Regions from separate parts of the Terrisporobacter hibernicus genome, predicted to be linked through region 2. Evidence: riboswitches for the same ligand, from Rfam matches in the RefSeq annotation. Region 2 holds a riboswitch; each other region holds the start of a gene.
What was found. Region 2 has a riboswitch for S-adenosylmethionine ahead of JW646_RS14040 (O-acetylhomoserine aminocarboxypropyltransferase/cysteine synthase family protein). Riboswitches for the same ligand answer to the same signal wherever they lie in the genome.

Region 1: another riboswitch for S-adenosylmethionine. It lies ahead of JW646_RS02475 (methionine ABC transporter ATP-binding protein); the one in region 2 lies ahead of JW646_RS14040 (O-acetylhomoserine aminocarboxypropyltransferase/cysteine synthase family protein).
Region 3: another riboswitch for S-adenosylmethionine. It lies ahead of metK (methionine adenosyltransferase); the one in region 2 lies ahead of JW646_RS14040 (O-acetylhomoserine aminocarboxypropyltransferase/cysteine synthase family protein).
Region 4: another riboswitch for S-adenosylmethionine. It lies ahead of JW646_RS04215 (ECF-type riboflavin transporter substrate-binding protein); the one in region 2 lies ahead of JW646_RS14040 (O-acetylhomoserine aminocarboxypropyltransferase/cysteine synthase family protein).

Annotation. Positions count from the first base shown of each region.
Region 1 is NZ_CP081135.1:504,103-511,971, reverse strand. It holds gene JW646_RS02495 (ABC transporter permease/substrate-binding protein) at 1-1,552, shown strand, start outside; gene JW646_RS02490 (adenosylcobalamin-dependent ribonucleoside-diphosphate reductase) at 1,747-3,882, shown strand; gene hydE ([FeFe] hydrogenase H-cluster radical SAM maturase HydE) at 3,960-5,018, opposite strand; gene JW646_RS02480 (hypothetical protein) at 5,621-6,199, shown strand; SAM riboswitch class I at 6,286-6,389, shown strand; gene JW646_RS02475 (methionine ABC transporter ATP-binding protein) at 6,479-7,444, shown strand; gene JW646_RS02470 (methionine ABC transporter permease) at 7,437-7,869, shown strand, end outside.
Region 2 is NZ_CP081135.1:2,902,518-2,910,386, forward strand. It holds gene JW646_RS14025 (tyrosine-protein phosphatase) at 1-41, shown strand, start outside; gene lgt (prolipoprotein diacylglyceryl transferase) at 53-781, shown strand; gene rsmH (16S rRNA (cytosine(1402)-N(4))-methyltransferase RsmH) at 815-1,753, shown strand; SAM riboswitch class I at 1,816-1,916, shown strand; gene JW646_RS14040 (O-acetylhomoserine aminocarboxypropyltransferase/cysteine synthase family protein) at 2,051-3,340, shown strand; gene JW646_RS14045 (MATE family efflux transporter) at 3,537-4,820, shown strand; gene JW646_RS14050 (hypothetical protein) at 4,881-5,315, opposite strand; gene JW646_RS14055 (FtsB/FtsL family cell division protein) at 5,665-6,012, shown strand; gene JW646_RS14060 (stage V sporulation protein D) at 6,028-7,869, shown strand, end outside.
Region 3 is NZ_CP081135.1:2,011,384-2,019,252, reverse strand. It holds gene recD2 (SF1B family DNA helicase RecD2) at 1-2,059, opposite strand, end outside; gene metK (methionine adenosyltransferase) at 2,200-3,393, opposite strand; SAM riboswitch class I at 3,497-3,604, opposite strand; gene yyaC (spore protease YyaC) at 3,810-4,319, shown strand; gene mreB (rod shape-determining protein) at 4,394-5,422, opposite strand; gene spoIIID (sporulation transcriptional regulator SpoIIID) at 5,699-5,956, opposite strand; gene JW646_RS10085 (M23 family metallopeptidase) at 6,053-6,691, opposite strand; gene spoIID (stage II sporulation protein D) at 6,776-7,792, opposite strand; gene murA (UDP-N-acetylglucosamine 1-carboxyvinyltransferase) at 7,859-7,869, opposite strand, start outside.
Region 4 is NZ_CP081135.1:858,905-866,773, forward strand. It holds gene JW646_RS04185 (EAL domain-containing protein) at 1-1,119, opposite strand, end outside; gene JW646_RS04190 (PqqD family protein) at 1,369-1,629, opposite strand; gene JW646_RS04195 (hypothetical protein) at 1,900-2,760, opposite strand; gene JW646_RS04200 (S24/S26 family peptidase) at 2,777-3,256, opposite strand; gene JW646_RS04205 (LCP family protein) at 3,478-4,515, shown strand; gene JW646_RS04210 (DUF5050 domain-containing protein) at 4,576-5,658, opposite strand; SAM riboswitch class I at 5,818-5,917, shown strand; gene JW646_RS04215 (ECF-type riboflavin transporter substrate-binding protein) at 6,028-6,576, shown strand; gene JW646_RS04220 (ABC transporter ATP-binding protein) at 6,670-7,869, shown strand, end outside.

The DNA.
Region 1 (7,869 bases), 1.7 Mb from region 2:
TTTTATAAATTATTTAGTACAACAAAAAAATCAAATCATATCCTTGTTAATGCAACATATACAATTAACAGTTGTAGCAATTGTTGTAGCTATAATTATTGGTATACCTCTTGGAATATTAGTTTCTAAAAATGAAAAACTTAGAAAGTATATCATAGGTATAATCAATATATTTCAAGCAATACCGTCAATGGCACTACTTGGTTTATTAGTTCCGGTGCTAGGAATTGGTAGTAAACCAGCCATAATGATGGTTGTTTTATATTCTTTATTACCTATAGTAAAAAATACTACAACAGGAGTTCTTAGTATAGATGAAAATATAATTGAATCTGCCACAGGAATTGGTCTTACTTCAAAGCAAATTTTATATAAAATACAGTTGCCATTAGCTCTTCCAATAATCATGGCAGGGATAAGAATTTCAGCAGTAACTGCTGTTGGACTTATGACTTTAGCAGCATTTATAGGAGCTGGGGGTCTTGGCTATTTAGTATTTTCTGGTGTTCAAACTGTAAATAATACAATGATTCTAGCAGGTGCTATTCCCGCTTGTATCTTAGCTCTTTTAGTAGATTATATATTCTCAAGAGTAGAAAAAGTAGTTATGAGCAAATATTCATGTCAAAAATCATCTACTGAAAAAAGAAAAAGTACTCATACGGGCCTAAAAGTATGTACGGCTATAGTTGTAGCGGTTATATTAATAACATCAATAGTGCCTAGTTTTGGGAAAAAAGATACTATAGTAGTAGGTTCAAAGGACTACACAGAGGGTCTTATACTTGGGAATATGTATGCTGATTTATTAGAAGAGTATACAGACTACAATATTGAGAAAAAATTAAATATGGGTACAACAGTTCTTTGGAATTCCATAGTAAATGGTGATATTGATATGTGTGCTGATTATACAGGAACTATTTTAATGAATATTATGAAAGAAGAAGCAAAAGGTGATGCTGATGATGTATATAATCGTGTAAAAGATCATCTTGACAAAGAATATGATATTAAAGTATTAGATCCTATTGGTTTTAATAATACTTATACTTTAGCAATGGAACCTAAAGTTGCTAAAAAATACAATATAGAAACTTATTCTGATTTAGTTAAACATTCACAAGAACTTGTATTTTCACCAACACTAGCATTCCAAAATAGAGAAGATGGGTTACCAGGATTACAGAAATATTATAATATGAAATTTAAAGAAGTTAAAAGTATGGATGGAGGGCTAAGATATCAAGCCTTAAAAAGAGGAGATGCTCAAGTAGTAGATGCGTTTTCTACTGATGGGTTATTAAAGAAATTTAATCTAAAAGTATTAAAAGATGATAAGGAATTTTTCCCACCTTACTATGCTATACCATTAGTTAGGGATGATTTAATAGAAAAATATCCTGAAACAGAGGAAGTTCTAAATAAACTAAGTGGTGTAATAAATGAAGAGGAAATGATTGAATTAAACTATAAGGTTGATGAAGAAGGACAAACTCCAGAAAAAGTAGCACATGATTATTTAGTAGAAAAAAATTTAATAAAAGAATAATTATAAATGACCCTTTTAAGTTATATCTTAGAAGGGTTTTTATAATGAAAAAAATAAATAATTCTTTGTATAATAAATCAATGAGTACAAAATATATTAATATGAAATTAATAATAAAGTACATAGTATATATGTAATAAAATTAAATTAAATGTAATGAAGGAATTTTAATATAATATTTAGGAGCCCAAATTATGATTAAAGTATCTAAAAGAGATGGAACAATAGAAAAATTTGATAAAAGAAAAATTTTTAATGCTGTATATAAATCATCAATTAATAGTAAGTTTGGAACAGATAGGAAATTGGCTAATGATATAGCAATGATGATAGAAGAAAAAATACAAAATAAAGAAATAGAGGCAACTGTAGAAAACATACAAGATGAAGTAGAAGACTTACTAATGTCGTCAAACAGAAAAGATATTGCAAAAAAATATATTATTTATAGAGATAGAAGAACAGAAATTAGAAACTCCAAGTGGAATATGGATGAGTTACAAAAATCCATTTGGAAAAATAAATATCAGTATAAAGATGAAAGTTTCAATGAATGGGTAGCTAGAATTAGTGGTGGAAATCCTAAAATTGCAAAATTAATAAGAGAGAGAAAATTTTTATTTGCAGGGAGAATTTTAGCCAATAGAGGCTTGTATAGAGATAATATAAAAGTTACTTATTCAAACTGCTATGTATTGCAACCACCGGAAGATAATATAGAAAGCATATTTGATACAGCTAAAAATTTGGCAAGAACTTTCTCTTATGGTGGAGGTGTGGGAATAGATATTTCAAAACTTAGACCAAATGGGGCGGCAGTGCACAATGCAGCGAAAACCACATCAGGAGCCGTATCATTTATGGATTTGTACTCAATGACAACAGGTCTTATTGGGCAAAAGGGGAGACGTGGAGCACTTATGATTTCTATGGATATAAGTCATCCTGATATTGAAGAGTTTATAGACGTGAAAACTGATTTAGAAAAGGTTACTAAGGCTAATATATCTGTAAGAATAAGCGATGAATTTATGGAAGCTGTTAAAAACAAAGAAACATATACTTGTAAATTTATAGTACAATCAACAAAAGAAGAAATAATAAAAGAAGTTAATGCTTATGATTTATTTATGAAATTAGTGAGAAATAATTGGGACTATGCAGAACCAGGAATGTTATTTTGGGACAACATAAGTAAATACCACTTATTAAGCGAAGATAAAGAATTTAAACATGATGGTGTGAATCCTTGTGCAGAAGAACCTCTTCCTGCAGGAGGAAGTTGTCTACTTGGTTCCATAAACTTATCAGAATTTGTTGTAGAGCCATTTACAGATAATGCAATATTTGATATGGAAAAATTCAAAGCCTGTGTAGAAGATTGTATACTAGGACTAAATGAGGTGTTAGAAGAAGGGCTTTCTCTACATCCTCTAAAACAACAACAAAAGAGCGTTTCTGAATATAGACAAATAGGCCTTGGTGTTATGGGAATAGCTGATATGCTTATAAAATTAAATATTAGATATGGGTCACAAGAATCAATTAATTTATGTAATGAAATTTCCAAAAATATGTTAAATAGTGCAGTAAAAAAATCAGCGCTATTATCAAAAGAAAGAGGGCCTTTTGAAAAATACAATGAAGAAGCAGTGTTTAAATCTCCTTTCTTTATAAACAACATAAAGGAAGATATTAAAGAACTTGTAAAGAAATATGGACTTAGAAATTCACAAATATTAACAATACCACCAACAGGCTCCATATCTACAATGCTTGGTATAAGTGGAGGAATAGAGCCTATGTTTAATATTTCATACACAAGAAAAACAGAAACACTTCATTCACAAGATGTTTATTACAAAGTATATACTCCAATAGTAAAAGAATATATGAACTTAAAAGATATTACGGAAGAAAGTGAATTACCAGATATATTTGTAACAGCTATGAGTCTTAAGCCAGAAGAAAGAATAGCTATGCAAGGAGTTTGGCAAAATCATATTGATGCATCCATATCCTCAACTATAAATTTACCTTATGAAGCTACAGTAGAAGACGTTTATAATATTTATATGTCTGCTTGGGAAAGTAAGCTTAAAGGAATAACAATATACAGAGATGGTTGTGAAAGAAGTGGTGTATTATTAAATGATAAAAAAGCTGAAAAGGATAAAAAGAAAAAAGAAGAAAAAATAGAAAAGTTTGATGAACACCATACTGAAGAGGGTCATGAAAAATTTATTTGCCCAGAGTGCAAAAATGAATCTATTATTCCAACAGGTGGTTGTACAATATGCCTTCAATGTGGTTATAGTAAATGTAACTAAAGAAAAAACAGTTGTTACTTGTATAACAACTGTTTTTTCTTATTTATTCAAAATGAAAAGTTTAAAGTATTTTAAACTTATAAGGGACTAATACAGTTTATATTATCTCCTCTAGATGTGTCTAATACAAAACCAGCCCTATTTATTCTTTGTTCTATGCAATTTCTACATTCGGCGGCTTCATCGCCTATGCAAATTTTATTATCATATAAAGTATATTTTGAACGAACATCTGTAGGTGAAAGATTTGGCATAACCACATTACATCCAGCATTTAAACCTGCTTCACGTCCTTTTGGATCAATAGTTCCAAGGGCTGTAGTTGCAGGTAAAAGAACAGATGGAAGCAAAAGTCTCGTAAGAGCTAAAACAATAATCGATTTTTCAAGAGAGCCTGTAGGTTCATCTTTAAAAATAGTATCCTGATGAGGGATAAAAGGGCCAATACCAACCATTTCTGGATTTAAATCTTTTAAAAAAATTAAATCTTCAGCTATATTTTCATTAGTTTGGTATGGTGAATCAACCATTAATCCTGCCCCAACTTGATATCCAATTTCTTTTAAATTTCTTAGACAATTAATTCTATTTGATAATCTTAAATTTTTGGGATGGAGTTTTTTATAATGTTCTTGTGTGGCAGTTTCATGTCGTAACAAATATCTATCAGCTCCAGCTAAAAAATACTTTTTATAAGACTCATATGATTTTTCGCCTATAGATAAGGTTATAGCACAATCATCATATTTATTTTTTATTGATTTTATAATTTCAACAATTTTGTCATCAGTAAAATAATTGTCTTCCCCGCCTTGTAATACAAAAGTTCTATATCCTAATTTATATCCTAAATCTGCGCATTCTATAATTTGCTTTAAATCTAGTCGATACCTAGAAATATTCTTGTTTGAACATCTGATACCGCAGTAGTAGCAATCATTTTTACAGTAGTTTGTAAATTCGATCAAACCCCTCATATATACCTTATTATCATAAAACTTCTTTCTAGTTGCTAAGGCTTTTTTACATAAATAATCAATTTCATCACTCTTAATATTATCAAGTATATAGATGATCTCACTTTTACTTAGTGAATTTTCATTATATAGTTTGTCAATTAACTTTATTATATTCATATTTTCCTCCCAATATTTTCATATAAACTCAACAAATAATGCTGAATTTTTAATTAAAAAAGAGACAACAAAAGTACGTAACTAACTATTATTTTAAGCAAAATAAAGTCAATTTTAATCTAATAAGGTCCACTTATAATTTAAGAAAATACAACTTTAAAATAAAAAAACTTTTCTCAAAAGTAATTAAACTAATGAAAGAAAAGTTAGTATTTTTGTAAATAAAGTTATGTATTGATATAAACTAATTTCCTTACAGATCAGTAAATACTTTTCTGGTAGGTAGCAAATTTTTATTAAATTATATCTAAAGAAAATCTCTAAATACAATGATTAAAAACATATATACAAAAAGTATAATATGAAAATAAATAAAAAGCCATAATTATTTAAAAAATCAGCTATTAAATTTAGATGAAAAAACAATAATAGACTTAATTATAAAAAATAATACAATTATAAAGCCTTGAATAAAAATAAATATTACAAATACTACCTAATTTTATAGTGGTTATTTTTTGAAAATATTTATTTGCAAATAAAAAAAATAAAAATTGAGATAATAATAATTAAAGACATAATTCAAAATGGAGGATAAAAAAATGAAAAAAATTGTAACCGTAGCTTTATCTTTACTTCTACTTTGTTCTGCAGTGGCTTGTAGTAACAAAACTAATACTAACACTAACAATGAAACTAAGGATGAGGTAGCAGATAAGACATATTTAAACACTTATACAGGATTATACGACAAAAACCTTGAAACATTATCTGACTATAACATGTATACAGATGTTAATACAGTAACTAACACTTATAAAGAAAAAGAATATCCTGGTAATGAAAAATACTTAAATGATGTAAAAGCTGCTTACAAAGATAGCAAAGAAAAAATTCAAGCATTTGTAGATGGATTAAAAAATGATGGAAAAACTGAAGATGCAGAATTAAAGAAAATGAATGAAAGTTTAATTGCTGAGGGTGAAAAATCAATAAAAGATATAGATGCTAAAATAGCAAAATTAGATAAAATATCTAAAGATGATTATAATAAAACACAAGATGAATTTATTAAATTAGTAGATGATACAGTAAGAGCTGGAGAAAATGTTACTAATAATTTCGTAAAAATGTTAAAAGATATGGACACAAAATTAGGAATCACTAGAAAAGCTAAATAATAAAAAATTATTAATGAAAATAAAAAAATGATTGACATTTGAAAAGAAAATGATTAATATTTATAACATAATAAAAATTAAAAAGACTCTTATCAAGAGAGGTGGAGGGACTGGCCCTATGAAACCCGGCAACCAGTACGTTTGTACATGGTGCTAAATCCTGCAACTATTTTTAGTTGAAAGATGAGTATAAATTAGTTATTTAGCCTAAGTTTATACTTAGGCTTTTTTTAATACCATTTTTAGACAAAATTAAGAGGCTTTTGAGGGGGAAATAATATGATACGAATATGTGAAGTGAATAAACATTATGGAAAAACAAAAGTTTTAAATGATATTAATATGCATATAAAAGAAGGTGAGATATTTGGCATAATAGGCCATAGTGGAGCAGGAAAATCCACATTACTAAGATGCATAAATAGACTAGAAACTTATGAGGATGGAAGTATAACAGTACAAGATAGAGAAGTGAAAAATTTAGATGAAAGAGAGCTTAGGTTTTTAAGAAAAGATTTGGGCATGATATTTCAACACTTTTCACTATTGGAAAGAAAAACAGTATTTGAAAATGTATCTCTTCCGCTAGAATGCTTTAAATATTCAAGAAATGAAATAAGCAAAAGAGTAGATGAACTTTTGTCATTGGTAGGAATTCAGGATAAGAAAAATATGAAACCTAGAAACCTAAGTGGAGGTCAAAAACAAAGAGTTGCCATAGCAAGAGCTTTAGCACTAAACCCAAAAGTACTTTTATGCGACGAAGCCACTTCAGCTCTAGATCCAAACACAACAAAATCCATATTAAGTTTATTACAAGATATAAACAAAAAACTTAATATAACAATAATTATGGTTACTCACCAAATGGAAGTAATAAAACAAATTTGCTCTAGAGTGGCTATTATGGAAAATGGAGAAGTGTTAGAAATAGGAGATACAGAAGAATTATTTTTAAAAAACTCTAAAAATTTACAAAAACTAGTTGGAGAAGATAATATTGTACTGCCAAAGGGAACTAATATAAGAATAATATTCCCAAAAGAAATTTCTAATGATTCCATAATAACTTCCATGGCAAGAGATTTGGATATAAATTTCTCTATTATATGTGGAAAGTTAGAAAAATACGGAGAAGATATACTTGGGTCATTAATTATAAATGTGGATAATGATAATAGAGAAAAGATAAAAGATTATCTAAATTGGAAAAAAGTTAGATGGGAGGAAATCATAAATGAATAAAACAAGCTTATATACTTACTTAACTGAAATACTTGGAGATGCTTTGCTTCAAACATTATACATGATAATTGTGCCTACTGTAGTAGCTACAATCTTAGGATTTATAATGGCCATAATATTAGTGGTTACAAAGCCAAAAGGACTTAAGCCAAATAAAGTAATATACAGTATTTTGGGGTTTATAGTAAACATGGTTAGAAGTTTTCCATTTATTATTTTACTAATAGCATTAATTCCTTTCACAAGATTTATTGTGGGAACGTCTATTGGAGAAACAGCAGCCATAGTTCCTATTACTATAGGTGCTGCTCCATTTATTGCAAGAGTAATTGAGAATGCATTAAATGAGGTAGATGAAGGGTTAATAGAAGCTGCAAAATCTTTTGGAGCTACAAGTTTACAAATAATATTCAAAGTTATGATAA
Region 2 (7,869 bases):
TAAAGAAAAAAGGATTTTTCAAAAGATTATTTAAATTATAAGAGGTGAAATAATGGATAGAGTGGCATTCACAATATTTGGTTTAGATGTAATGTGGTATGGCGTATTAATGGCACTAGCTATGATAATATGTGTATTTATAGCGCTAAAGGAAGGAAAAAGAGTAAACATAAGTGAAGATGATTTGCTAAACTTAGCCATAATAGCAATACCTTGTGGTTTAATTGGTGCTAGGCTTTATTATGTTGTTTTTAATTGGTCTTGGTATTCTAATAACCTATCTGAAATATTAAATTTCAGAGGTGGAGGGATGGCCATACATGGAGCTTTAATTGGTGGTATATTGGCTGGATTCATATATACTAAAATTAAAAAAATTAATTTCTTTAAGATGGCTGATACTGTAATGATTGGTATACCTTTAGGTCAAGCTATAGGAAGATGGGGGAATTTTATAAATGGAGAAGCACATGGAGGACCAACATCTTTACCTTGGGGAATAATTGTTGATGGCATTAGAGTTCATCCTACGTTTTTATATGAATCTATCTGGGATTTAGGTATATTCATATTTTTGTGGTGCTTTAGAAAGAAGAAAAAATATGAGGGTCAATTAGCTATATTCTATTTGATTTTATATTCATTAGGAAGATTTTTTATAGAAGGACTTAGAACAGATTCACTTATGATTGGTCCGCTTAGAATGGCTCAAGTAATAAGTTTAGGAACGATTATAATTTGTGTTATTTTACATAAAATATTATCAAAGAAGAAAAAATAGAGGCTAACTAGTAACTCTTAAGGAGAAGAAAAAATGGAATTTAATCATGTATCAGTACTACTAGATGAATGTATTGAAAATTTAGACATAAAAGAAGATGGAGTTTATGTTGACTGCACCATGGGTGGAGCAGGTCATTCAAAAGAAATAGTAAAGAGATTATCTGATAAAGGTTTATTTATTGGATTTGATCAAGATAAAAATGCCATAGCAACGGCAAAAGAAAGACTATCTGAGTATTCAGATAGAGTGAAGTTTGTACACAGTAATTTTGAAAATATTAAATCAGAATTAGAAAAAATAGGTATTTATAAAATAGATGGAGTACTTGCTGATTTAGGCGTATCTTCTCACCAACTTGATGAGGCTGATAGAGGTTTTTCTTATATGCATGATGCACCACTAGATATGAGAATGGACGTTAGAAAAGATTTTTCTGCTTATGATGTGGTAAACACGTATAGTGAAGAACAATTAGCTAAGATAATCAGAGATTATGGCGAGGATAATTGGGCCAAGAGAATAGCTAAATTTATAGTGGAAGAAAGAGAAGCAAATGGTCCAATAGAAAAAACAGGTGAGCTTGTTGATGTTATAAAAAAAGCAATACCTAAAAAAGCTAGAATAGATGGTCCACATCCAGCAAAGAGAACTTTCCAAGCTATAAGAATTGAGGTAAATAACGAACTTGGTGTAATAAACAAAATGATTGAAGATGCTGTTTCTATAATGAATAAAGGAGGAAGAGTTTGTATAATTACCTTCCATTCATTAGAAGATAGGATAGTAAAAAATGAATTTAAAGATTTAGCTTTAAGTTGTGTATGTCCACCAGAGCTTCCAATTTGTCAATGTGATAAAAAATCAGAAGTTAAGATTATAACAAGAAAACCAATAATTCCTAGTGATGAAGAAATTGAAAGAAATCCAAGATCGAGAAGTGCAAAACTTAGAGTAGCTCAAAAAAAATAATTTTCTTGTTGCATATGAATAAAAATATATATACAATTAACTTATTAAATTAATAGTAAAAAATCTTATCAAGAGTGATGGAGGGAATAGGCCCGAAGAAGTCCAGCAACCTATATTAGATAGGTGCTAAATCCTACTTATGGAAACATAAGAAAGATAAGAGAGAAATCTTAGATTATTAAGGTTCTTTTATCTTCAAGATAAAAGAACCTTTTTTATTTGATAAGATACAATTTGTAAGGTTTTTTATATATTGTTTAATATTATTTATATTAAATAACAAGGGGGATATAAACAATGAGTGAAAGAAAGTTGGGTTTTTCTACACTACAAATTCATGGAGGACAACAAGTGGACTCTACAACAGGAGCTAGAGCAGTTCCAATTTATCAAACAACTTCTTATTGCTTTCAAAGTGTGGAGCATGGAGCAGATTTATTTGCACTAAAAACAAAAGGACATATTTATTCAAGAATATCAAATCCAACTGTGGCAGTATTTGAGGAAAGAATGGCTTTACTTGAGGGAGGAGTAGGCGCTGTAGCCTTTGCTTCTGGAATGGGAGCTATTAATGCTGCTATATTAAATATACTTCAAGCTGGTGATGAAATAGTTGCTGCACCAACAATATATGGTGGAACATTTAATTTATTAGCCAATATGCTACCTAAATTAGGTATTAAAACTCATTTCGTAAATCCTGATGATCCAGCAAGTTTTAAAGCTGCAATAAATGATAAAACAAGATTAGTTTATGCAGAAACTATAGGCAACCCAGGTATAAATATTATTGATATAGAAAAAATTGCACAAATAGCTCATGGGGCCCAAATTCCATTTATGTTAGATAATACTTTTGGAACACCTTACTTAATAAACGTATTTGATTATGGAGTTGATATTGTTGTTCATTCGGCTACAAAATTTATTGGAGGACACGGGACGACTTTAGGTGGAGTAGTTGTTGATAGTGGGAATTTTGATTGGATAAAAAGTGGAAAATTTAAATGTTTAACAGAACCAGATTTATCTTATAATGGTTTAAACTATGCTAAAGATTGTAAAAAAGCAGCTTATACTACAAAGCTTCTGGCTCAATATCTAAGAGATACAGGAGCTTGCCTAAGTGCACAAAGTGCGTTCCAATTATTATTAGGACTTGAAACTTTATCCTTAAGAGTTGAAAAACATGTGGAAAATACTAAGAAAATTACAGAATTTTTAAATGATCATCCTCAAGTTGCATGGGTAAACTACCCAGGTTTAAAAGAAAATAAATATTATGAATTAGGGAAAAAATATTTACCAAAAGGGCCAGGATCAATATTTACTTTTGGGATAAAAGGAGGATTAGATGCAGGAATTAAATTTATAGAATCTCTTCAAATTTTTTCGCATCTTGCTAATGTGGCAGATGCCAAATCACTTGTAATTCATCCAGCTAGTACAACTCATGCTCAATTAAATGAAGAAGAACAAAAAATTGCAGGAGTTACTCCAGACATGATAAGAGTTTCTGTAGGAATTGAAGATGTAAATGACTTAATTTGGGACTTGAATCAAGCTTTAGAAAAAGCATCAAAATAGGAACATAAAAAGAAAGATGATAAACATCATCTTTCTTTTTTATAATGTAAAATCATTATTTTCAACTTCTGAATATAAATTAAATATCTGTTATAATTATTGGTGAATGTCATAAGGGGGGACTTACATGGAAATTACTCAAAATACACGGGAATACTTATTCTCAGATAAAAATTTATATAAACTTATTTTTCCCTTGATAATAGAGCAATTTTTACTAGTAACTGTAGGATTAGCAGATTCAATAATGATAGCTAGTATAGGGGAAGCTGCAGTATCTGCAGTATCTTTAGTGGATAGTATAAATATCCTTATAATAAATATATTTACAGCTCTTGCTACAGGAGGTGCAGTTGTAGCAGGCCAATATTTAGGACAGAAAAATGAAAATAATGCATGCAAAAGTGCTGATCAACTCATTCTTTTTCTTTTTTTAAGCTCTATAACTACAATGGTAATTGGGTATTTATGCAAGTATTTTATTCTTAATATAGTATTTGGAAATATAGAACAAGATGTTATGAACTACTCTAATACTTATTTGACCATAGTATTTATGTCAATTCCTTTCATAGCAATATACAATGGTGGGGCAGCTTTATTTCGAACTATGGGAAATTCAAAAATCACAATGAAAATATCAATTATGATGAACCTGATAAACTTAATAGGAAACTATTTTCTAATTTATGTTTTTAAAATGGGAATTGCAGGTGCAGCCATACCTACAGTTTTTTCTAGGGCTGTAGCAGCTATAGTAATTTTTATATTAATAAAAAATGATAATTTGCAAATTCACTTATCAAAAAAAATGTGTATGAAATTTGATAGAATATTAATCAGAAAAATACTTCATATTGGTATTCCAAATGGTTTGGAAAATGGAATGTTTCAACTTGGAAAAATTATTGTATTAAATTTAATTGCAACTTTTGGAACAGCAGCTATTGCAGCAAATGCTGTAGCAAATGCTGTTGGACTTTTTCAAATAATACCTGGTATGGCAATTAGCCAGGCTACCCTTTCTGTAACATCTCAATGTATAGGTGCAGGAGATTACGATCAAACAAAATATTATACAAGAAAACTAGTTAAGATAAGTACTTTATGCATATCCTTAGCTGTAATACTTACTTTTATAAGCATGCCATTAATTTTAAATGCATATAATCTATCTGATTATACAGCAACAATTTCAAAAGATATTATCTTATATCATGGAATAGTATCAATTATAATATGGACAATTTCTTTTGTTATTCCAAATACTCTTCGTGCAGCTAATGATGTTAAATTCTGTATGACAGTATCTATTTTATCCATGTGGATTTTTAGAATTGGCTTTAGTTATGTATTGGGAAGATATATGAATATGGGAGTTTTTGGTGTATGGGTAGCCATGAGTATAGATTGGATATTTAGAGTGGTGTGCTTTATTACTAGATATAAGGGAAACAAGTGGAAATTACATGAAATATAAAAAGCTCATTATATAATGAGCTTTTTTTAGATAATAGAAATTCATAATTTATTACTTTCATTATAAAAGATATACCGAATTAAATGGAACTTCCTTATTATTTATTTTTAGTATTATTGTATCGAAAAGTATATTTTTATCTCTTGATGAAGTTGAACCTTTTTCTTTTATAACGTATAGTTTGCTTGTTTCTTGTGAAGAGGAAGTAGTATTACAATTTATTATAAGAGTTTTATCTTCAAGGTGTAATCCTACATCAATATATTCATTTTTGATACCTTTAAAAAATATGTAACTATTATTTTTTGTTGTTATCTGATAAATTCCCTCCTCTAAATCACTGTCATAAATTACATCTAATATTTCTTTATTATTCAATGAACTTATATCTACGGAAGACAAAGAAATAGGGCTGTCTTCATTTGAATTTTTATTACAACCATAAAAAATAATAGCAGCTGATATTAGTATAATCAATAATAATATCTTTTTCATATATTCCTCCCTTTATTAAAAAGTATAAAAAAATTTTATTTATATATTTCTTATCGTATAATTCTTTAAGCTGTTATTAGAATTTTTATATAAAAACTAAGAGCTTAATTTTTCTCAGGCTTTAATTAATTTAAGTATAGATTAATTTATTAAAAATATAAAGATAATGAACATATTTAATTCTATTTAATACTTCAAAAAAATAAAAGAAAGTATAAATTTTTTAAAAAAATGTTCTACATATAAAAATTCATAATATTTTATGTATGAATTTTTGTATAAGTCATTAAAGGAAGGCAGACACAAAAAAACTAAATATGTATATACCACACAAGGCGGAGGTGATTTTTTGAATAAAAAGGAAAGAGTAAAGAACATAAATGAATATAAAAAGAGAAAAAAGAATAGATATAGAAAGAGAAAAATAAAAAGAGTAGCTAAGCCTATTTTGTTTGCATTTCCTGTGGTGTTAATAATCATCATAAACTTATGTGGTAATGCTATTGTATCAAATTACAAGTATGAAATTAATACGTTGAAAAAACAATTAAGAAAAGAAGAGATAGCTTTAGATGGATTAAAAATGGACAAATTAGAAAATTCTAGCATTACTAATATAGAAGAAAATGCAAAAGAAAAGTTAAAAATGGATTACCCTAATGAAAGTCAAATGAGATATATTGACTTAAAGGATTAGAAAGGGAGGTTGTTAATGAAAATAAAAATAAACAGCAGAAAAAGATTAGTTATAGTAATGGTGTTGGCTTGTTCCTTATTTTTAGCATTGGTATTTAGAATAGGATATTTACAATTAATTAAAGGAGAGTGGCTTAGTACAAAGGCATCAGAACAGCAAACAAGGGAGATACCTATAGAAGCTAAAAGGGGAACAATATATGATACAAATATGAAAGAATTGGCAGTAAGTGTTACAAAATATACAGTGTGGTGTAAGCCAGTTGAAGTAAAAGATGCAAAAAAAACCTCTGAAGAATTGGCAAAAATATTGGATGAAAAATATGATGATGTATACAAAAAAGTTAGTAAGAACAACATGGCTCTAGTCAAAGTAAAAAGATGGATAGATGATGATATGGCAGATAAAATTACTAAAGCAGGATTATCGGGGATATGGGTTGCTGAAGACAATCAAAGATACTATCCATATGGAAATTTTGCATCTTACGTTCTTGGTCATACCTCTTCAGATTCATCAGGTGTAGCAGGAATAGAATTAAGATATGATAATGTGCTTAAAGGAACAGCAGGAAAGCTAATCGTAAGTACTGATGCAGCGGGAAAAGAAATACCTCAAGGTTCTGAACAATATTATGAGCCAACAACAGGAAATGGATTAGTATTAACTGTGGATGAAGTAATACAACATTATTGTGAAAAAGCAGCTCAAAAGGCTTATGAAGAAAACAACGCAAGTAAAGTAACTATAATTGCTATGGATCCTAAAACAGGAGAGTTAAAAGCAATGGTAAAAAAACCAGATTATGATCCGAACACTCCTACAAAAGCAATTTACCCTGCATATGAAGAGCTATTAGAAGAATGTAAAAATGATAATGAAAAAATAAAAGCATATTCAACTATGTGGAGAAATACAGCTGTAAGTGATACATATGAACCAGGTTCAACATTTAAACTTATAACTTCTTCTGCAGGATTAGAAGAAGGTGTTGTTAAGCAAGATGATAAATTTACTTGTAGCGGAAGTGTTATGGTTGAAGGGAAAAAAATAAAATGTTGGAGGTCTTATAGACCGCATGGTTCAGAAACATTTAAACAAGGTGTTCAAAACTCTTGCAACCCAGTTTTTGTTGAAGTAGGTAGAAGACTTGGAGTTTCAAAAATGTATAATTACATAGATGCATTTGGTTTAAATAAAAAAACAGGAATAGATTTGCCAGGTGAAGCAGGAAGTATAATGTACAATGAAAAAGATGTTGGGCCTGTTGAACTGGCAACTATATCATTTGGCCAGTCAATATCTGTAACACCTATGCAACTTATTACAGCAGTGTGTTCTATAGTAAATGATGGAAATAGAATGGAACCGAGGTTAGTAAAGGCATATACAGATAATAAAGGAAATATAACGAAGAAAGTAGATCCAGTACAAGTAAAACAAGTTATCTCAAAAGAAACATCTGAACAAATGAGAGAAATAATGGAATCTGTTGTAACAGAAGGTGGTGGTAAAATAGCGTACTTACCAGGATATAGATTAGGTGGAAAAACAGGAACTGCGCAAAAGGTTATAGATGGGTCTTACGCTCAAGGTCATTATGTGTGTTCTTTTATTGGAATGGCACCAGCTGACGATCCACAAATTGTAGTACTTGCTATAGTTGACGAGCCTACAAATGTTATGCAATTTGGTTCAACAACAGCAGGGCCAATTATAAAAGAAGTAATGGGCAATACACTGAAATATCTGGGTGTAGAGCCAAAGTATACTGAAGAAGAAAAAGCCGAAAATGTGAAAAATAAAGTGAAAGTGCCTGATGTTAGAGGTCTAAGTATAGAAGATGCTACAAAAGTC
Region 3 (7,869 bases), 890 kb from region 2:
TACGACTTAACAACATAGGTGGTGCCCAAACTATGGGTATAACTACTACTGGAAATTCACTTCCTTGACTCTTATGAATTGTTGTACAAAAACTGTGATCAATTTCGTCTAGTTCATCATATTTATAAGAAGCGATTTTTATCTTATCAAAAATTACAAAAACAGTCTTCTTATCTTTATCTATATGAAATATATATCCAATATCTCCATTATATATACCTTCACCTCTATCACTTTTGTCCTCTGTTTCCCATTTTTTTGTGTAGTTATTTCTAATTTGCATAACTTTATCTCCAACTCTAAAAGTCCTTTTGGCAAACTGTTCTTCTTGTTTATACTTATTAGGTGGATTTAGATATTTCTGTAATTCTATATTTAAGTTATTTACTCCCAAATCGCCTTTTCTCATTGATGTTAATACTTGTATGTCTTTTAATTTATCAAATTTATAAAACTTAGGAAGTCTTTCACTTACAAGCCCTATTATCTCATTTAAAATTTCTTCATTGTTATTTTTTCTTAAAAAGAAGAAATCTTTGTTTTTTACATTTAAAAATAATGGCTCTCCATTGTTTATTTTATGAGCATTTACGATTATCATACTTTCTCTTGCTTGTCTAAATATTTCATTTAATCGTACAGTTTTTATTACATTGGAATCAATAATATCTTTTAGAACATTTCCTGCCCCTACTGACGGTAATTGGTCACTGTCTCCTACTAAAAGTAATCTTGTTCCTAATTTTATAGCTTTTAAAAGATTGTACATTAATATAATATCAACCATAGATGCTTCATCCAATATTATCACATCAGCATCTATTGGATCTTCTCCATCTTTAAAAAAGACTAGTTCATCACTATCTGTAGCAAAACCCATTTCTAGCAATCTATGAATAGTTTTAGCTTCTTTATTTGAAGTTTCACTCATTCTCTTAGCCGCTCTACCTGTTGGAGCACATAGCACTACTTTTTGGTCATTATTTTCAAATATTTTTATTATAGTATTTATCGTTGTAGTTTTCCCTGTACCAGGACCACCTGTAATAATTGTTACTCCATTATTTATAGATTCTTTTACTGCTAAGATTTGATTGTTCGCCAAACTTATTTCATCTTCTTTTTCAACAACTTTTATTTCTTCTTCTATATTAATATGTAAATCCTTCGTTTCATGTTGAGATAGCTTTACTATTTCTTTGCATACACCATTTTCACATATATAGTACATCATCAAATAGATAAGTATTTCTCCGTTCATATTTTCTAAATGTACTTTTTGATCGTATGCTAAATCCATAATTCCATTTTCCACATATTTAGGTTCTACACCTAAAATTTTGACTGATTGCTCAATCAATATTCTTTTAGGTAAATATGTATGACCACTTCCCAAGCTTTGGTTTAAAGTAAATAAAATACCCTGCATAATTCTATCTGGAGAATATTTGTCTATACCTATTTTGCTAGCAATATCATCGGCAATTCTAAATCCTATACCTCTTACTTCTTCTGCTAGTCTATATGGATTTTTATTTATCACTTCCAAGGATTTATCTTTATATTTTTTATATATTCTTAAACAATAATTAGGAGTTATTCCATAAGGAGATAGTTGTATTATTATATTTCTAAGTTCTCTATTTTCTTCATAGCTTTCTTGGATTTGTTTTACTTTCTTAATACCTATTCCTTCTACTTCAGTTAATCTTTCTGGAGTATTTTGAATAATATCTAAAGTATCAACACTAAATTTATCTACTATTCTTTTAGCCATTTTTTCGCCTATTCCATGTATCATACCCGAAGATAAATAAACATAGATACCCTCAAGAGAAGATGGTGTAACAGGTATAAAACTTTGCACCTCAAATTGAGATCCATAAATTTTATGGTTTACCCATTTTCCTTCTATTTCTATGCTTTCTCCTACAGACAAAGTTGGCATACATCCTACAATAGTTATTTCATCATTTTCATTGGCTAAAGAGGCTATGGTATAACCATTTTCTTCATTTTTAAAGACTATATCACTAACCATTCCTTGTAATTTTTCCATTTCAATTCTCCTAAAATCATTTATTAACGCCTACTTATAATTATTAGTATTATAAATATATTTTATGTTATCACTTAATGTAAAAAAAATAAAGAGCCGTATTTTATACAACTCTTTATTATTTATGTTAATCATTAAAATTATTTTATTGAAGATTGTTCTCTTAATGCTTCAGCTTTATCAGTTCTTTCCCATGGTAAATCCACGTCAGTTCTTCCAAAGTGACCATATGCAGCTGTTTGTCTGTAAATTGGTTTTCTTAAGTCTAAGTCTCTTATTATAGCACCTGGTCTTAAGTCAAAGTTTTTATTTATTAATTCAACTAATTCAGCTTCAGAAACTTTTCCAGTTCCAAAAGTGTCTACAAATATAGATAAAGGTCTAGCAACGCCTATAGCATAAGCTAACTCTATTTCACACTTATCTGCAAGTCCAGCAGCTACTATATTTTTAGCAACGTATCTAGCAGCATATGCAGCAGATCTATCAACCTTAGTTGCATCTTTTCCTGAGAATGCTCCTCCACCGTGTCTAGAATATCCGCCATAAGTGTCTATTATTATTTTTCTTCCTGTTAAACCAGTATCTCCTTGTGGTCCACCTATAACAAATCTACCTGTTGGGTTTATATATATCTTAGTTTCATCATCTAATAAATCTGCTGGTATAACTTCTTTTATTACTAACTCTATTAAATCTTTTCTTATAGTGTCATTATCTACATGTTCACTATGTTGAGTAGATATTAATATAGTATGAACTCTTACTGGCTTATTTCCATCGTACTCTACAGTAACTTGAGTTTTACCATCTGGTCTTAAATAATCTACAGTTTTATTTTTTCTTATTTCTGTTAATCTTCTAGATAGCTTATGTGCTAAAGATATAGGTAATGGCATTAATTCTGGAGTTTCATTACACGCAAACCCAAACATTATACCTTGATCTCCTGCTCCTATAGCTTCAATTTCTTCTTCCGTTTGTTCTCCACTTCTACTTTCTAAAGCTTCATCAACACCCATAGCTATATCTGATGACTGCTCATCTATAGCAGTTATCACAGCGCAAGTTTGACTATCAAAGCCATATTTAGCTCTTGTATATCCTATTTCCTTTACTGTATCTCTAACTACTTTTTGTATATCTACATAAGCGTTTGTAGATATTTCTCCTGCTACTAATACTAATCCTGTAGTAGTTATTGTTTCACAAGCTACTCTTGATAAAGGGTCCTTCTCTAATAAAGCATCTAATATTGCATCTGAAATTTGGTCACACATTTTATCTGGATGACCTTCAGTTACTGATTCCGATGTGAATAAATGTCTTGACATTGTATTTCCTCCTTTTATTATCTATTTTTGTCAATTTGGGTAAAAATAAAACCTCTTCTTTAACAGAAGAGGTTAATTATCACATAAAAATTATAATTAACTAACCTCATCTCTCTAACGTTTCCGTTAAGTAGGATTTAGCACCGTTCCCCAATATGGGAGTGGTTGCTGGGCTTCACAGGGCCTGTCCCTCTGCCTCTCTTGATAAGGTGTAATCACGATTACACATATATTTTATTATTACTTTTAACAAGTATATGATAACCCTTTTTTTTTATAGTGTCAAGATTTTATTTATTTTAAGAACACTATTTAAGCTTTCATCATATGATTATGTATAAGTGATTTTATGTTGATTAAAGTTATGTATTTTTTTATTATGTAGTTCATATATTTTTGAAGGGAGGTAAGTTCCTATGTATTTAGCCAAAGTGCATTACAAAAAAGAAAATGTTATAGAAATATTAAGCTTAATACTCAAAGATATAATTAATGAAAATACCGTTGTTATTTGTATAGGAACAGATCGTGCTATAGGAGATGCTTTAGGTCCTTTAGTCGGTACTATGCTTAAAAATAGCGACTTTAAATACCCAGTTTACGGTACCCTAGATAATCCTATTCATGCCTTGAACATATATGAATCTTTTGATCAAATAAAAGAAAAGCATCCTAACAGTGAATTCTTAGCTATTGATGCCTGTTTAGGTTCTATAAATAATATAGGAAACATTCAAATTAGAAAAGGACCAATTCTACCAGGTAAAGGCGTAGGTAAAAAACTCCCGCAAATTGGATCACATTCAATTGTAGGTATTGTAGATAAAGTAGATGAAAATAATAGATTTTCATTTAATAATGTTCGACTTCATTTTATTTTAGAATTGGCTGAAACTATTGCTCTATCAATCTTACTCTCCACCTAAATAGAGTCATCTGTGTACTTATATTAAAAAGGGCTGTACATACTAATTAAAATTATTATGACAGCCCTTTTATACTATTTTTTATTTCTTCTCTTAAATGTTCCGCCAGTTTCTAGTAAATCTAATGTGCTTAATGATGAACCTGTTCCTCTTGCAACACAAGATAAAGGCTCGTCGGCAACTATTACTTGAATTCCTGTAGCTTCCTCAATTCTCTTATCTAAATTTTTTAATAAAGCTCCCCCACCAGTCATCACTATACCAGACGTACTTATATCTGCTGCTAATTCAGGTGGTATTTTTTCTAATACAACTCTAGTTGTAGCTACGATTTGCTTTATACATTCTTCTAATGCTTCCGCTATTTCTTGTGAACTAACTTCTATAGTTTCTGGTAAGCCTTTTATTATGTTTCTACCGCTTATTTTCATAAATTGTTCTTCACTATCTTTCATAGCTGTTCCAATTTCTACTTTTAGCTTTTCTGCACTTCTCTCCCCTATAAGAAGGTTATGCTTTTTCTTAATATACGCTACTATGGCAGCATCAAACTTATCTCCGCCTATTTTTATTGAGTCACTAACTACCGCTCCTCCAAGAGATATAACAGCTATATCTGTAGTTCCTCCACCTATATCTATTACCATATTTCCATTTGGTAAAGATATATCCATACCTGCGCCTATAGCTGCTGCAATGGGTTCTTCTATTATATATACCTCTCTTGCTCCTGCTTCTCTTGTGGCTTCTTCTACTGCCCTTTTCTCAACTTCTGTTACACCTGTTGGCACACATACCATTATTCTTGGCATTACAAGTCTTCTAAATCCTTTTTTTTCAACTATCTTTTCTGTAAAGTATTTTAACATTTTTTCAGTTGCTTCATAATCAGAAATAACACCATCTTTTAACGGTCTTATTGCCACTATATTGGCAGGTGTTCTCCCTATCATTTTTCTTGCTTCATTTCCAACTGCTAAAACTGTATTTGTATTTTTTTCAATTGCAACTACCGATGGTTCTTCTAGTACTATGCCCTTACCATCTACATAAACTAAGACATTTGCCGTGCCTAAATCTATTCCTATATCTGCTCCAGCCATATTTTCACTCCTTTTATTATTCATATATATTAAACTTTATTTGATTTCTCTTTAAAGACCTCTATGTTACAAGATATACAAAAAAATAATATAAGTCAAGAAAAAAATGCAGGTTTTATAGTACATTTTTTACTAAGATTGTTTTTATTTTTATTTTATACTATTATTTATTTTTATAATTTAATTTTTTAAATTTTCATGTCGTTTTTTGACATAAACTCCCAGACATCATTATTTAACTAAAAGCTTTTAAATTCAAAAAAGTGCAGGATATACCTACACTTTTTTTTCACTTTCATATTTAAGCTTTGTTGCCATACCACCTCGAATATGTCTTTCTGATTTATTCTTTTCTAAAACTCTCTTAACTTCTAAAGCTAGAGAAGGATTGATTTCTTCTAATCGTTCCGTTACATCCTTATGAATAGTACTTTTACTTACACCAAAAGTTTTAGCGGTTTGTCTTACTGTAGTATTTTTTTCTAATATATATTTTGCTACAATAACTGCTCTTTCCTCTATATAGGATCTCACTCCCTTCCCCCCTAACATCATATCCTTATTGATATATATGAGAGAAAGTCAAAAAATATAACAGGTCCAACCAAATATGATTGAACCTGTTAAGCTTTATTCTAATAAACTCATTGGATTAATAGCTGTGTTATTTTTGTATGCTTCTAAATGCACGTGTACTCCACTTAAGCATTCTACATCACTAGTATTACCTGCATACCCTATACATTGGCCTTCTTTTATATCATCGCCTTTTTTTACTGTAATATTCTTACCTAAACTAGAATATACAAATTCAGTATCTTTACCAGATTGAATTTTTACAGACATACCATATTCATCGTCATCATATACATCTAATACAGTACCTGGAGTTAATGATTTAACCTCTTGATTTTCATTTGCTTCTATATCTAACGCTTTATGTATTTCCCAAACTTCTAAAGTTTCTGAATAGCTTGGCTCTTTTTCTGAATAATCTCTTATTACTTGATTTCCTAAGTAGCTTATTTTATTATGTTCAGCTTCTTTTGCTTTTGCTAAGTTTTGATCAGAATCTGTAGCAGTTGGAAGAACATCATTTTTTTCGTCTTCAGTTAAATGTATTTCATCTTCACTTTTTGTTGGAGTATTTTTCGATAATAAATTATCTACGTTTTTGTTGGTAAACCAAATTCCTCCAATGGCTAAAATACAGACACATATAAACAAGGATAGATAAAAAGCATCCTTTTCTAATAATTTCTTTTTCATGTTGTACCTCCAAATATATTAATACATATTTAGATTATTAACTAATAATTAATATTTATACAACATTTTTACATTTTTGGTATATTAATACATATCTTTTATTTTACTATCTTTAAAGTAGTGAAATAATATATCATAATACTTGTATCCTTTTTTTGCCATTCCTTCTGCGCCCCATTGACTCATTCCTACACCATGGCCATAGCCTTTTACAGTAAAGTTCATTTCATCATTATTATAATTTATTGTAAAGTTAGCGGAATTTAAATTCAATATTTTTCTCATATCAGTTCCACTTACTTTAACATTTCCCACTTCAACTGTTTTTACACATCCACCTTCCGTCCTGTTCACTATACTCACTTGCTTATCTAATTTGTCTAAAGATATGTTTATCTGTGGATATATATTTTTTATGTATTTAATAAACTTACTCTTTTTTATTGAATAAGTAGTCGAGTATTTAGGTGATTGTTCTTCATATGGGCTATTAACAGATACTAAATATGGATATTGAGTTGAGAAAACATCCTTACTATTTTCAGTTTTACCTGAAGAAGTTGAAAAATATAAAGGTAAAATTGCCTTATCATTATAAGTTACAATTTGACCCTTAGTATCATCTACGGCTTTTTTTACTTTAACATAATCACCTTTTATCCAGTCTTCGCCCTTCACATTTTTTAAATCTTTATATGATGTGTACGCTTGGCAGTGAGCAGAGTTTGTACAAACTGTTGCATTTTTATGTCCAGATGTAATGTTATTTTCCATTTTATACATAACATAAGTTCTAGCAGCTATAGCTTGAGCTTTTAAAGCTTCTACATCAAATGTTGATGGCATTTCACTAGATAATACTCCATAAAGGTATTCTTCAATATCCATTTTGTCTATTTTATTTTCATTTACTTTGTAAACATTTATATTTGGTGATTCCTTGTCTACTTTTTCATACGTAATATCTTTAGCAATTTTTTTAGTAATTTTATTCTTTACAGTTGAGGTTCCCGAGTCTCCATAAAACACTAAACTTCCAATTACCGATACTATAACCAACGAAAGAGATAGCAATAAAATAAAAATAAAAGGTTTTTTCATATATCTTCCTCCTAAGATTTAAGCTTCTTAAATATATGAAAAAACCCATTTTTTTATTACTAATTATTATTCAACTA
Region 4 (7,869 bases), 2.0 Mb from region 2:
ACCACTATCTAAACTATATTTGTCATGGATTTTTTTATAATCTTTCATTGCATTTTCTAAAACCCATAATGATAATTCATACAACATATTATTTGATTCCACTTCCTGTAAAAACTCTTTTGGCGATAATATGTTACCATTTTTATCTTTTTGCCTTATCAACGCTTCAAAACCTACGATCTCTTCAATATTAGGGTCAAATATTGACTGATAATAAAGTATATATCTATTATTTTTAATTCTATATTTTATTTTTCTTTGTATATTTATTGATCTTATTTTTCTAATATTCGTTAAGATAAGCATTATGGATACAATAAGTATAGTTGATTTGATATGCATAGATATCTTCCTATTATTTTTTAATTTAAAATATTTATCATAAGATTTTTGAAAACCCCTTAAAATATCTTCTTTATTATTTTCTACAACTTCATTAATATGAACAATAATATCTTTATTTCCTTTACTAGCTCCTATGTATACAGGTCCTGTAGAAAACTCATATACTAATTTGCCATAATTTTGTTTATTTATTGGTTGTATAGAAAGATCAACATCACTTTTTTTAAAGGAACTTATCAAATCTGCCTGTTCATAAAATTCAATAGTATTTAGCTTAATATTTCTATATTCAAATAAATTTTTAATGAACTGTCCATTATTTCCATTTTTAACTATTCCTAATTTTAAATCCCCCATATTTTCCAAATCTGCATACATGATGTTACTATCATTAGAAAATATTCCATATCGCTCAACACCTATAGAATTATCTGAGTACACAATTTTATCCATTCTATCTTCAGTTTTATTTAAACCAACAACAATATCCACTTTTCCACATTCTAACTTTTCCATTGTTTTTGCAAATGAGGAAATTTCATATTCATATGTATATTCATCATATTTATTTATTATTTTAATTACATCATCATAATATCCATTTACTTTTTGATTTTTATTAATATAATAACAAGGTTCATACTCATAGACTCCAACTTTTATAATTTTTGAGTCCTTTTTATCATTTAAATTATTACATCTATTATAAAAATAAATTCCTATTAATATGAATATAATACCTATTAGTATTATTGACTTATAAGATGTTTTCACCTAAAAGTTTTCCCCTCCTCCCATAAATCTTTCTTTATCTACACTTAAAGTATAATATTTATTAATTGTTTATCATAGTATTAATAATATTTTTTTATATGTTTATAATTTAAAATACAAAATTTTCTCATTTTTCTGTATTATAGTAAAGTCTTACAAGTATCTATATATTTAGTTTTTTAATATAAAAAAAGATAGAGTTATCACTCTATCTTTTTTGTTATATATGTTATTTATTATCTAACTAATTTATATTATGTCTGCTGCTTCCAATTGTTCCAAAAAGTCCCCCAAATCTTTTTTGGCGTCTGATTTTTTAACCATATATGTGTTAGTAATTAAGGAAAGTATATCCTCTTCACTTTTGCATTCTTCTAAATTTTTCCAAACCAAGGCTTCAACTTCATTCAAACTAATTAGTCCATTGTAACCTCTTTGTGATGTGTTTTTGGGCATAAGAATATATTCTCCACCCATTTTACGCAGATTGAAATCTTTTTTAACTTCCATGATTCCTCCCCCTTGTTTTAAAATTTTCATCATTTTAGTATATGCTAACCTACTAAATATAAACCAAGATGAAAAATTACCATCACTTAAATTTTACTTTAGTATTCCTTTAATGTCAACAATTGGACATGGATTTTCTAATGAATTGCTTTACAAAATAAAGTAATACTTTTCAAATTATTTATTTATATTTGCTATTTATTGGTTATTTTTATAACAATATAAAGAAAGTAGTCGTATTTTGCGACTACTTTTAATTAATTTATAATATTATTCTTTTACTGATTCAACTTTTAAAATTTCACAATTTTCATTGGAAAAGTGTATAGTATTAGAACTTACACTTTTTCCGCTTTCAACATTTTCAAATTTAGCACGATAAGTAATTCCGCCCAAATAACATCCACCTGGAGAAATAGTTTTGTAATATACATAAACTGTATTTAAGTTTTCACCACTTAAGTTTTCCACTGTGATTTTTTTATTTTCAGTAGTTAAAGCTACTTGAGACTCCATAGTAGGTAACTCATCTATCATATTGTTTTTCGAACTCATGTATATATATTTATCATCTGGATTAAATTCTATCTTACCACTTGATTCCATTGCAAGTGTACATACTCCTGGTTTTAAGTTTGTAATTTTAAATTTTATAGTACTAGTTTTACCCATTATTTTCATATTGATTTCACCATAATCTATAACTTCTTTAGATGTATTTTTTACTATTATGGCTAAAACATTTTCCTTATCAGTATCACTACCATCTTCAACAAACTTACCAGAATATTGTCCTATACTTAGGATTTCCATATTTTTATTAGGAATAGAATATGGAAGATTAATTCCTCCCACAGTTATAGTTTCACTATTTTCTTGTTCAAAGTTATTATTTGTATTATCCTGGCTTACTAAGTCTTCACCAGGGGTATATCCTTCTATTTTATTAATATCAATTTTATCTAAATCAACTATTAGTTTTTCCCCTTTAGTAGTTTCCTCTGTTTTTTCTTCAGTTTTCACATTTGTTTTCTCAGCTGCCTTATCTTTTTCCACATAGTAACCTATGATGCCTAAACCTATTAGACATATTAAGATAACAGATATTATAATCATTAATACCTTCTTCATTTAATATACCCTCTCCTTATTTACCTTCTGTTCTAATAATCCTTTTCATTATATTATTAATTTTAAAAATATAATTCCTAATCGGTCTAAAAAACTGCCATATTTTTATTATACTTTTATATTTCCAGTTGTCACAGGAAATTTCTCTATTATCCCTTATAATTTTAGAGCAAACTCCTATAACTTGATCATTTTTTACAACTTCTAACCACTGTTGTGCATCTCCATTCATAACAAATGTGTTGTCATCTATTATTTTATATACTCTATGAAGAACAAATTGTCCTGTGTTCCTTCTTATAAATACAATTTCACCTTTTTCAATAGGTCTATTTCTTGACGATGTTAATATTACACTGTCACGAAGGTGTTTTAATATAGGTATCATAGAATATCCTGTCACTCTTAGTTTACACTGTCCCCCATTTTTTATTATTTCTTCCATAATAGGTACTATTTCTTTGCCATCTTTGCAAGTATGTACATAGTTATCCATTATATTCCCCTTATTTTACATATAATAATTTTATTGTATCTTATATTAGTAAGTTTTTCAAACAAAATAATCAACTTACTTCTTATATTTTAAGCTCTTATCTTATGGTACAAATAAAATAGCTAATCTATATTAAATTACTATATAAATATGTATAGTTTTTACGTTATAGTGTGTAAATTTACAATATTTGTTATAATATAATTATGAATTTTGATTAAATGAAAAACGGAGGGGATTTTTTGACGGGAAAAAACAAAAAATTTAAATTTACAAAAGTGGTAATTATATTATTAGCATTATTAATAACTATTCCATTATTCACTTTTTATCATTTCTATAGTAAGTTAAATACTACAAGTACTAAAGTTGAAGATGCTTATAAGTCAAAGTATGAAACTGTAGATGGTGTAACAAACATATTATTATTAGGTACTGATGGTAGGGAGAAAGAGCTTGCTTATCGTTCTGACTGTATGATGATTGCCACTATTGATGCTAACAACAAAAATATTAAACTAACATCTCTGGCTCGTGATACTTATGTTGATATTCCAGGTAAAGGGAAAGGAAAATTAAATGCAGCTTATTTTTGGGGCAAAGAAAAGTTGCTATTCCAAACTATAGAGGAAAATTTCCAAATAAAATTAGATAAATTTATTCAAGTTGATTTTGATAATTTAATGAATATTGTATTTTTATTAGGTGGAGTAGAAGTAGACGTTAAACAACATGAAGTTGATATAACTAACAAATATATAGTTCCTTCATATGATCAATGTACTTATGCTAATAAGGGTGAAATGAAACTTATAACTCATACAGGAAAACAAGTACTGAATGGTTATCAAGCTATTGCTTATACTAGAGTAAGAATTACTGACAGTGCTATAAATAGAGATGAGAGACAAAGACAAGTTATGTTATCAATTATAGATACTATGAAAGAGAAAGAATTTAGCCAGTATCCTAATTTATTAAATACATTACTTCCATATGTATCTACAAATCTTACACCAAAAGATTTAATAGATATAGCATTTACAGCATATAACTTTAAACCTTTGACTATAAAACAAGGACAGTTCCCAGTAATTGATGAGGTTCACGTAAAAGGTGGTAAGTACAAAAACGCTGGTTGGGTTTGGTTATACGATTTAAACTCAAGAAAAGTTCTACAAGACTTCATAAATAAAGATGTTGATATGGATAAAAACGAATATTTAAAAGATAATAGTAATATACAACTTAATTATTAACTTATAACAAAAATACTGTAGTAAAGATTTAATTTCTTATACTACAGTATTTTTTATATTCTACATTTTAGTCATAGAACTACCTGATAAAGTGGTTCTATATATAGAGTGACTAAGTCCATTATATTGATCAAATGCTATTGTTCCAAAATACATCCTGCTATTTGCAATATTAATTACATGATGCCATTGATTTTCACTTGCTTTTTTTATAGTTTTTCTACTACTTCCATCTAAGTTCATTGAACATATGCTGTCATTTGTATTAATATAATACATCTTATCATTGTATAAATTTATACTTGTTGTAAAATATTTTGATAAAAGTTTGTTATTTTTCCCAGTTGAAGACACCTTATACACTTGACATGTATCGTCATTTTCATTATAAGGATCTTTGTCATTATATACTGTGTAATAAATGTTTCCTTTATAGTAAACCATATCATCTATGTATGATTCTTCTTTTGTGCCGGATTCATATTTATAAACAGTTGTTCTTGTTTTAGTTTTTGTGTTTATTTTGTATACCATAGAATTATTAGATCCCGTTGCTACTATATAGATATAGTCTCCAGATAATGACATATCATCTATATATCTAGTTGTTGTAGTATATAAAGTTGAAACAGTTTTTTTAGTTGATAAGTTGTAACGACATAAAGACGCTACTTCATCATTACTACTATTTATACTTTCTTTCACATAGTATAAATAATTATCCTTTACTATAATTGAATTGTATCCATAATTGCTTATTAATTTTGTTTTTCCAGTACCGTCAGTTTTAACTCTATAAATACCATAACTCTTACCAGAGTCATATACTCCTACATAATACATATAATTTCCAACTACATTTATGTATGGTTCTTCTGCTGCATTATTTACTATTTGTTTTTTTGTGCTTCCATTTTTATAAGTTCTATAAATATAGTAATAATTTGCACCTTTAGTTTCTTTATATGTTTTACTACTTCTTATATAAGAGTAGCTTCCATTTGCAACAGCATACCCTCCATTGCTAATATTTGAATTACTGTTACCATATACCGAGGCACCCTCAACACTTTTGGTAAAGCCACAGGTAATTACTACACCTACTATTAATATAGTAGATAAAAACTTTTTTAATTTACTCATATATATCCTCCACTCTTTCTCAAACTAATATTAATATACTTTAAAATTTCATTATTCTCCATATTTTTTTATAACTGTAATTATTTTGTAAATTATTTAACTTGACAAATTTCGACTGATTTTATAGAATATTTTGTGGAACTCATATAAATTTAATAGTGCTTATCAAGAGAGGTGGAGGGACTGGCCCTACGAAACCCAGCAACCGGTCTTAGGACAAAGGTGCTAATTCCTACAGAAGAATTCTGGAAGATAAGATTAGGCATATAATCTCTTTCTTATCAGAAAGAGATTTTTTCATGTATTTTTCTATAAAAGTTCATTAATAAATTATAAATATAAAGAAATGAATGGAGAAAAAAGAGTAATATGATCAAAATAGATACAAAAACAATAGTAACAATCGGTGTTGCTGCTGCTCTTTATGGAGCCTTAGGATTTGTGGGAATACCCATAGGACCTAACACACAATTAAAACCTGCCATAGCTTTACTTGCTATATTCTCTGCTCTATTTGGTCCATTAGTTGGATTTTCCATGGGATTTTTAGGACATATGTTAACTGATATGATTGCCGGATGGGGAATCTGGTGGGGCTGGGTTGCAAGCTCTGGTATTATGGGTCTTTTTATGGGACTAGTTTTCAAATGCAAGAAGTTTAGTATAAAAGATGGATTATGCAACAAGTTCCATGTTTCATATCTTGTAATTACAGGTATAATCGGTATTATTTTAGCATTTATATTTGCTGCAGGTTTTGATGTAGTTGTTATGGGAGAACCTTTAGACAAAATGAAAATTCAAGCAGTTCTTGCCATATTTACAAATGCAATAGTATTTTTAGGCGTTGGTGTTCCAACTATATTAGGTTTTATTAAGGCAAATAAAAAAAATAGTTGTTTAAAGATTGAGGACTAAAGTCTCAATCTTTAAACAACTATGGCGCCAACGAGATGCCCTCGTTACCACTTTGGGCAACGACCTTGCTTAAAATAGCGAAAGGAGAATTATATGATAAGTTTTAAAAACTTTAGTTTTAAATATAATAATGTAGTTGATAAAACTTTAAAGGATATAAATATTACTATAAATAAAGGTGAAAAAGTCTTGATTGTAGGGCCCAGTGGTTCTGGAAAATCTACTCTTTCTCATTGTTTAAACGGGCTTATTCCTTTTTCATACAATGGTGAAATGGAAGGTTCAATCCAAATAGACAATATTAAACCTTATGAAGAAAGTTTATCAGATATAAGCAAAAAAATCGGTACAATCATGCAAGACCAAGACTCTCAGTTTGTAGGTCTTTGTGTTGGTGAAGATGTGGCATTCGCTTTTGAAAATGATGCCATACCAGTTAAGGAAATGAAAGTTAAAGTTATAAATGCACTGGAATTAGTAAATATGGTTGATTTTATTAATCAAAGTCCTTACCAGTTATCTGGTGGTCAAAAACAAAGAGTTTCTTTGGCTGGAGTTCTTGGAAGTGATGCAAATGTCTTACTTTTTGACGAGCCTTTAGCAAATCTAGATCCTGCTTCTGGAAAAGAAATTATGCAATTAATAACTGACATTCATAAAAAAACAAATAAAACTATTATAATAGTTGAACATAGAATAGAAGATGTTCTAGAACAGCCTTTTGACAAGGTTATTATTATAGACAAAGGTGAAGTTAAAGCTATTGGTACACCTGATGAAATTTTAAAATCAGATTTATTGGAAAAAAGAGGACTTAGAGAACCTCTTTACGTATCAGCTATGAAATATGCAAATTGCAATTTGGAAAATATAAATAATTTAAGAGACTTTAATAATTTAGATGAAGAATCTAAGGAAAATATAAATAATTGGTTTATAAATAACTATAATAGTACTTCTATAAATAACAATAATAATGAAGAAAAAATCCTTGAGGTAAATAATTTAACTTTTTCTCATAACAAAGATAAGAATACTTTAGAAGACATTTCCTTTTCTCTTAAGAAAGGTGAGATATTAGCTGTTCTTGGGAATAACGGTGCAGGAAAATCAACTTTATGTAGACTTATAACAGGAATTTTAAAATACAAAGAAGGCAGTATATGTTTAAATAATGAATGTATAGACTCTTGGAGTATAAAGAAAAGAGGCTCTTCTATAGGATATGTCATGCAAAACCCAAATCAAATGATATCTCAACATATGATAAAAGATGAAGTTGGACTAGGATTA